2 linked regions of the Pelobacter seleniigenes DSM 18267 genome follow. The protein of the gene in region 2 interacts with the protein of the main gene of each other region in a pairwise test. Links are inferred from orthologs where the notes say so. Each region holds a gene or a part of one and is shown on either strand. Other genes may lie near its edges.

Region 1 (3,845 bases), 1.8 Mb from region 2 along the record:
AATTTCGTAGTAATCGCGTTTAGACAAAATAATCTATCCTGATCAGAAAACAGACGGACGTCGGCCCGCAATTGTCAGGCCGACGTCCGTTCTTATGAGGTTATTTCTTTTCGTCGACGTCTTCGAATTCTGCGTCGACAACGTCGTCGCTGCCGGCTTGGTCGGCAGCACCGGCGGCGTCAGCAGCCGCACCGTCGTTCTGAGCCTGAGCGTACATCATCTCCGCAAGTTTGTGGGAGGCCTGGGCCAGGGTTTCGCTCTTCTTCTTGATCTCTTCGGGATTGTCGCCGGCAATCGCTTTCTTCAAATCGTCCAGTGCGTCCTGGATCTGTTTTTTGGTGGCGCTGTCGAGTTTTTCACCATGTTCGCTGAGCGATTTTTCAGTGGTGTAGGCAAGTCCGTCGGCCTGGTTTCGGGCTTCGATCAGTTCCCGTTTCTTCTTGTCTTCGCCGGCATGGGATTCAGCGTCTTTGACCATCCGGTTGATCTCTTCCTCGGAGAGACCGCTGGATGCGGTGATCTGGATCGACTGCTCTTTGCCGGTGCCGAGGTCTTTAGCGGAAACATGAAGAATTCCGTTGGCATCGATGTCGAAGGTGACTTCGATCTGCGGGACTCCGCGCGGGGCAGCGGGGATGCCGACCAGCTCAAAGTTACCAATGGTTTTATTGTCATTGGCCATTTCCCGCTCACCCTGCAGGACATGAACCGAAACTGCCGGCTGGTTGTCTGCCGCGGTCGAGAAGACCTGGCTTTTTTTACAGGGAACGGTGGTGTTTTTCTCGATCAGCTTGGTCATGACGCCGCCGAGGGTCTCAATGCCGAGAGACAGCGGGGTAACGTCCAGCAGCAGCACGTCCTTGACGTCCCCGGTCAGCACGCCACCCTGAATGGCAGCGCCGATGGCGACAACCTCATCCGGGTTAACCCCTTTGCTGGGGGTTTTGCCGAAGATTTCCTTAACCCGGTCCTGCACTGCCGGCATCCGGGTCATCCCGCCGACCAGAATAACCTCATTGATTTCGCTGGCGGAAAGGCCGGCATCTTTCAACGCGGTCTGGCAGGGAGCGACCAGTTTGGCCAGCAGTTCGCTGCAGATGCTTTCCAGTTTGGAACGGGACAGCTTGATGTTCAAGTGTTTCGGGCCGGACTGGTCGGCCGTAATGAACGGCAGATTGATGTCGGTTTCCATGGAGGAAGAGAGTTCGCATTTGGCTTTTTCGGCAGCTTCCTTCAGCCGTTGCAGCGCCATTTTGTCGCCGCGCAGGTCGATGCCCTGATCCTTTTTGAACTCATCGGCCACATAGTCGATGATGCGCTGGTCAAAGTCTTCGCCACCGAGGAAGGTGTCCCCGTTGGTCGATTTAACTTCAAACACCCCGTCGCCAAGATCCAGAATGGAGACGTCGAAGGTTCCGCCGCCCAGGTCGAAGACCGCAATGGTCATCTCTTCTTTTTTATCGAGGCCGTAAGCCAGTGAAGCAGCGGTTGGCTCGTTGATGATCCGCATGACGTTGAGACCGGCGATTTTGCCGGCATCCTTGGTGGCCTGGCGCTGGGAATCATTGAAGTAGGCCGGGACGGTAATAACCGCGTCGGTGACTTTTTCACCAAGGTAGTCTTCCGCGGTCTGCTTCATTTTCTGCAGCACCATTGCGGAAATTTCCGGTGCGCTGTACTGTTTGCCGCGACATTCGACCCAGGCATCGCCGTTGTCGGCTTCGACAATTTTGAAGGGGCTGATTTTAACGTCTTTTTGAACGGCTTCGGCAGTGAATTTGCGGCCGATCAGCCGTTTAATGGCGAACAGCGTGTTTTCCGGGTTGGTCACGGCCTGGCGTTTGGCCTGCTGGCCGACCAGGCGCTCGCCGCTTTCCGTGAATGCAACCATTGACGGAGTGGTCCGCGACCCTTCAGAGTTGGCAATGACAACCGGCTCTCCGCCTTCCATAACGGCCACGCAGGAGTTGGTTGTCCCAAGATCGATACCGATAACTTTACCCATGATTTATGTCCTCCCTTAAGTATTCTTAAACGTACGATCTACTCGTCGTTGTCTGATTCTTCCTGTTGTTTGGTTTCAGCTTCTGCCGGTGCGGTCGGCGCTTTTGCCACCATGACAAAAGCCGGCCGTAACAGACGGTCGTTGAGTTGATAACCCTTCTGCATCTGCTGGACAACGGTATTGACCGGCTGATCAGCGGATTCGAGCTGCCCCATGGCTTGGTGCAGGGCCGGATCAAACGGCTGCCCCATGGCTTCGATGGGAGCGACTCCGAACCTGCTGAGGACCTGACTGAACTGATTCAAGGTCATCTGGACCCCTTCCAACAGGCCGTCGCTGGTGTTGCCCTGATCGGCGTGTTCCACCGCTCTTTCAAGATTATCAATAACAGGTAGAATTTCGCGTAAGATGTTTTCGTTGGCAAATTTAGCCAGGTCCTCTTTTTCCCGCTGAGTCCTTTTGCGCAGGTTTTCCATATCAGCGAGGGTCCGTAAATATTGTTCCTGGTGCGCCTTGGTTTCTTCCAGCGCCTGCGAGAGTTCGTTGCGCAACTGTTCTTCCAGCGACAGTTCCTCAGCGGCTCCAGGGGTTTCTTCTTGCTCCGGAGCTTCCTGAATGTTCTCCGGCTCCTGCTGTTCGGTATTCTTGCCCACCTTTGTTACTCCTTTATATTTAATTTATTCAATTTCCCGTTCCAACATGCGACTGACCAGCTGAGCGGTGAAATCGACAATTGGAATCACTTGTGAATAATCCATGCGCACCGGTCCGATGACACCCAGGGTACCGATCGCGCCTTTCTGACTGGAAAAGTTCGATGAAATCAAGCTATAGCCGTCCAGGTTGATATTGGTGTTTTCACTGCCGATAAAAATCTGTACCCCCTGGGCGGACTGGCTGCGATCAAGGAGTTCGATAAGCAGCTTTTTACTCTCCAGGGTCTGGATCAGCCGTTTCATCTGTTGCGGTGATGCAAATTCCGGCTGCTCCAGCATCAGCGAAGCTCCGGAAACAAAAATCTGATTCTCGACTTCATCCTGCAGTGCCGCACAGGACAGGCTCAGGGCTTGCTTCTTCAGCTGATCATAGAGAATCCGGTCTTCTTTGAGCTCCTGACTCAACTTGGCGCGGACCTCCTGGATGGAGAGGCCGTTCAGTTCCCGGTTCAGGTAATTGCCGATCTGTTCGAGATGCCGGTCGGTCAGGGTCGGATCCGCATCGATGACCTTGTTCTGCACCAGGCCCGACTCGGAAACATAAATCACCAGCAGCCGGCCCTTGGAGAGCCGGACGAATTCGATCTGCCGAAAAACCGTCGAGGAAAACTTGGGCGCCATGACCAGCCCGGTATATTTGGAAAGGCCGGACAGAACCCTGCCGACCTCCTGCATGATATCTTCCAGCTTCATGCCGCTGAAGCGATAGCTTTTGCGAAGTTTGGATTTCTCCTGCTGGGAGAGGTCACGAACCTGGAGCAGAGTATCGATATAGTATTGGAATCCTTTGGCTGTGGGGATTCGGCCCGCCGAGGTATGGGGAGAGCAGAGCAGGCCCATCTCTTCGAGATCGGCCATGACATTACGCACAGATGCCGGCGACAGGTTAAAACTGTGGCGGCGGGTTATCGCCCGGCTGCCAACCGGCTCAGCCGAGGCAATGTAATCCTCAACAATTGCTTCCAGGATATTCTGGCTGCGTTCATTCAGCTCATCAGCCATTGCAAACTCCATACACTCTTCCGGTTTTCACCATGCACGCCCCTGACTTCGATCCGCTGTGTCGGGCGTCTTTTTTGGACTCCGGGTGAAAACTGCAGCATGTCCATCCGGCAGCTTCGGTG
Region 2 (4,492 bases):
AAGGCTTTGATCATGTCAAAAGCGCTGATGATCTTGCCCGAGGCGATGATGCGCAGCTCTTTTCTGAGCCCGTAACGATGGAGGGTGTCGCTGACAAAGACCAGCGCTTCTTCCAGGGGCATGCCCATGGAATCGGAAAATTCCGGCGGAGCCGCACCGGTTCCACCCTCACTGCCATCGACGGTGATAAAATCGGGGCGCAGGCCGGTGTCCAGCATCGCCTGGCAGATGTCTGCAAATTCCTGCCGCGAGCCGATGCACAGTTTGAACCCGACCGGTTTCCCGTCGCTCAGTTCGCGCAGGCGATCGACAAACCCTAACAGGCCGGCGGCATCGGAAAATTCTTTGTGAAAGGCCGGGGAGACGACTTTGGTATAGGGTTCGACGTTTCTGATCCGGGCGATTTCGGGGGTATTCTTGGGGGCGGGGAGCACCCCGCCGTGACCGGGCTTGGCCCCTTGCGAGAGTTTGATCTCAATCATCTTGACCGCTGCCTTGCGCGCGGTCTGCTGAAACAGATCCGGGTCAAAACCGCCATCTTTATTCCTGCAGCCGAAGTAGCCGGAACCGATTTCCCAGACCAGGTCTGCCCCGGCATCCTCGTGGTAAGGGGAGAGACCGCCTTCCCCGGTATTGTGATAAAACCCACCGACCTTGGCACCACGATTCAGGGCCCGGACCGCTGCCGCGCTCAAACTGCCGAAGCTCATTGCCGAGATATTCAGGACTGCCGCACTATAGGGCTGTCGACATTGGGAACCGCCCACTTTCACCCGCGGAGCCTGGGCCGGCACAGCTTTGGGATAGATGGAATGCGGCGACCACTCATAGCCTTCCTGGTAGACATTGTATTCCGTTCCGAACGGATGGGTTTCCATGCGTTGATCCGCCCGTTTGTTGACCATGCTGCGCTGAATTTTGTTAAACGGTCTGCCGTCGATGTCGTTTTCGACAAAATACTGGTGAATCTCCGGGTAAATACGCATGGCCAGATAGCGGAAATGGCCGAAAAAGGGAAAATTGCGCAAAATGGTATTGGTTGAAAAATAGAGATCCCACAGGCCGATCAGGATGACCGGAGCCGCTGCGAGATACAGCCACAGGGCCGGTCGCCACAACCAGCCGGCCAGGCCGATCAACACCAGCAGCGCGGCGCTGGCGAGCAGAAAGCGGCGGCCGTGTATTCTGAACAGCCAAAATTGATTCAGCATCGTTGACTCATGATCTGTATGCATGGTGGTTACCTTCCTTGCCTGGTCACGACGGAGTGATCCGTCCGCAAGCACCGGGCCGGGACGCAGGAACAGTTTGACAGCCCCGGCAATTGAGCTAAAGTGAAGCATGTTTTCGATGTTTTGTCGATCCTCTCAACGGCTCTTTTTTAATGGATAAAGTCTCCATGATGATTGCTTCTGATTCCGCTGGTGCCCAACGCGGCAGCAATGATGACAAGACCAGGTTGCTGGCCGACAAGGTCCTCAGCGGGGCCGGACCCAAGACCGGTTTGGCCCGTCTGCTGCCGTTTCTCGGCCCGGCCTTTATTGCCAGTATCGCTTATGTCGACCCCGGTAACTTTGCCACCAACATCGAAGGTGGAGCCAAGTTCGGTTATACCCTGCTGTGGGTGATTGTCGCCAGCAATTTGATGGCGATGTTGATTCAAAGCCTTTCCGCCAAACTGGGGATCGCCACCGGTCGGAACCTGGCCGAGTTGTGTCGCGATCATTTTCCGGCCCCGGTGGTCTGGGGGATGTGGCTGATCATGGAGTTGGTAGCCATTGCCACCGATCTGGCTGAATTTATCGGTGCCGCGGTCGGCTTCAATCTTTTGTTTGGTTTTTCGCTATGGACTTCCGGCCTGATCACTGCGGTAGTCACCTTTCTCATCCTGGCCTTGCAGGCCCGTGGGTTCCGTCCCCTTGAGGCGGTTATTACCGCCTTACTCGGGGTGATTGCGCTCTGCTACCTGATTGAAACCTATCTGGATAAACCGGACTGGGCAAAGGTGGCCTATCATGCTGTTGTTCCTGGTTTTTCCGGTCCTCAGAGTGTCCTCTTGGCAACCGGGATTCTTGGGGCAACAGTGATGCCCCATGTTATTTTCCTACATTCGTCGCTGACTCAATCCAGGATCATGGCCACCGGGGCAAAGCAGAAACGCCAGCTGTTTTATTATCAGCTTATCGATGTCACCATTGCCATGGGGATTGCCGGGTTCGTCAACGCGGCCATGCTGCTGATGGCTGCCGCCACCTTTCACCAACAGGGGTTCAGTCATGTTGCTTCCATCGAGGAGGCGTACCGGACCCTTGAACCCCTGCTCGGCCGGGCTGCGGGCTGGGTATTCGCCATTTCCCTGCTCGCCGCGGGGCTGGCCTCCACCACGGTCGGCACCATGGCCGGCCAGGTGATCATGCAGGGCTTTCTGCAACGGCACATTCCGGTCTGGCTGCGGCGGCTGATCACCATTCTGCCGTCGCTGGTGGTGATCTATATCGGTCTTGATCCGACCCGAACCCTGGTGATCAGCCAGGTGGTGCTCAGCTTCGGGCTGCCTTTTGCCGTTATCCCGCTGGTGATCTTCACCCGGCGTACCGACCTGATGGGGGATCTAGTGAACTGGCGGATCACCACCCTGGCGGCCGCTGTGATCGCCGGGTTGATCATCGCATTGAATTTTTACCTGATTTATCAGACAGTTTGGGGATCCTGACCATGTTCAAGCATATTATTGTCCCATTGGACGGCTCTTCTCTGGCGGAAAATGCCTGTGCGGTCGCCATCAGCCTGGCACGCCTGTTTTCCGCCGAAGTCACCCTGCTGCATCTGCTCGAAGAAAATCCTCCGGCAAATATTCATGGTGAACGTCATCTGGCCGAACGGGAAGAGGCGGAAGAGTACCTGAAGGACTTGTGCCGTCGCCTTGATATCGAGGATCTGCAGCTTCATTGTCATGTTCATGAAGAAGCGGTCACCGATGTTGCCAGAGGGATTGTCGCCCACGAGCAGGAGGTGGCGCCGGACCTGATCGTGATGAGTTCCCATGGACCGAAGCGCTTTGAGCATCTGATCCGGGGCAGTCTGCCCCAACAGGTGGTCAGTTTCGGCAAGACCCCGTTGCTGCTGGTGCCCGCCGCAACGATCCCGGATCGGCCGTTGGCGTTGCGACGTTTGCTGGTGCCGTTGGACGGTCAGACCCAGCATGAACGGACTTTCGCCATCGCCAAAGACCTGGCTCTGGCCACTAACGGGACCCTGTTCCTGCTTTCGGTCGTGGTTCGCCCTTCCGAGCTGTGGGGGGAGCGGGCGACGGTATCGCGCTATTTGCCGGGCTCGACCTGGGCATTGCAACAGCAGGCCATGGAGTCCCAGCAGCACTATCTTGAGCAGCGTCTGGCGGAGTTGAAGCAGCTGGGGCTTGAAGCCGGGGCCGAAATCGCTTATGGCAAAGTGGCCCCGACCATTGCCCGGACAGCACGCAAAACCGAAGCCGACCTGATCATCATGGCGACCCATGGCAAGTTCGGCAGCGAAGCCTTCTGGGCCAACAGCATCGCCGCCCGGGTTCAAGGAAAAACGAGCAAGGCCATTTTGCTGGTACCGCTCTGAACCGGTTCGCGGCCGCAAGCAAAGGAAGGAGCAGCGATGAAGTATCTGGAGAAGTTCCGGGTCAAACCGGGCAGCAAGGTTGATTTGAGCAAAGTCGACGCCGGGTTCAAGGATAAATATCACCACGGTGGGGACAAGAAGGTTCAAAAAGAGCTTGAAACTCACATCAACAAGATGAGAGAACAGCAATATCTGATGTATGCGGAAGGGGGGCGTTCGCTGTTGATCTGTCTGCAGGGGCGGGATGCCGCAGGCAAAGACGGCACGATCAATCATGTGCTGAGCGCCATGAATCCGCAGGGCTGTACGGTGACCGGATTCAAAGTCCCGTCGGCTGAAGAGGCCGCGCATGATTTTCTCTGGCGTTATCATCAGGCCATGCCGCCCAAAGGGCATGTCGCCATTTTCAACCGGTCCCATTACGAAGATGTGCTGGTGGTCCGGGTTCATAACCTGGTCCCGAAAAAAATCTGGTCCCAGCGTTACCAGCAGATCAACGATTTTGAAAAAATGCTTTCTGACAATGGCATCCATATTCTCAAGTTTTATCTGCATATCGACCCGGATGAACAACTGGAGCGCTTCAAAAAGCGCATCGATGACCCGGCCCGGCACTGGAAGATCAGCACCGGCGACTATGCGGAACGCCCTTTTTGGGATGCTTACAGCAAGGCCTATGAGGCGGCGCTGAGTCGTTGCAGCACAGCGCACGCGCCCTGGTTTATCATCCCGTCGAACCATAAGTGGTTCCGCAACCTGGCGGTATCCAGGATCATCAGTGAATATATGGAATCGCTACGAATGAAGTTTCCCGAACCGACGGTCGATATCGCTGAAATCCGTCAAAAATATCACGATATCGTCAGCAACGAGAAAAAGCGGG

What was found.
Region 1: the proteins of N909_RS0116790 (region 2) and grpE interact in binary tests that used the Escherichia coli proteins (3 or more experiments, as listed by UniProt). The link is inferred for Pelobacter seleniigenes DSM 18267 from one-to-one orthologs.

What each region holds. Positions count from the first base shown.
Region 1 is NZ_JOMG01000002.1:1,271,499-1,275,343, reverse strand. What follows is about bases 852-3,845. They hold grpE (nucleotide exchange factor GrpE), read right to left. Parts: upstream 2,659-3,845; coding sequence 2,044-2,658; downstream 852-2,043. Other genes in these bases: hrcA (heat-inducible transcriptional repressor HrcA), read right to left, coding at 2,683-3,723; dnaK (molecular chaperone DnaK), read right to left, coding at 852-2,005. Outside these bases: molecular chaperone DnaJ, read right to left, coding at 1-33; more of dnaK, read right to left, coding at 101-851. UniProt on the Escherichia coli protein: Participates actively in the response to hyperosmotic and heat shock by preventing the aggregation of stress-denatured proteins, in association with DnaK and GrpE. It is the nucleotide exchange factor for DnaK and may function as a thermosensor.
Region 2 is NZ_JOMG01000002.1:3,048,239-3,052,730, forward strand. Bases 766-3,556 are described here. They hold N909_RS0116790 (Nramp family divalent metal transporter), read left to right. Parts: upstream 766-1,399; coding sequence 1,400-2,713; downstream 2,714-3,556. Other genes in these bases: N909_RS0116785 (FMN-binding glutamate synthase family protein), read right to left, coding at 766-1,211; N909_RS0116795 (universal stress protein), read left to right, coding at 2,716-3,556. In the rest of the region: more of N909_RS0116785, read right to left, coding at 1-765; more of N909_RS0116795, read left to right, coding at 3,557-3,609; N909_RS0116800 (polyphosphate kinase 2 family protein), read left to right, coding at 3,646-4,492. UniProt on the Escherichia coli protein: H(+)-stimulated, divalent metal cation uptake system. Involved in manganese and iron uptake. Can also transport cadmium, cobalt, zinc and to a lesser extent nickel and copper. Involved in response to reactive oxygen.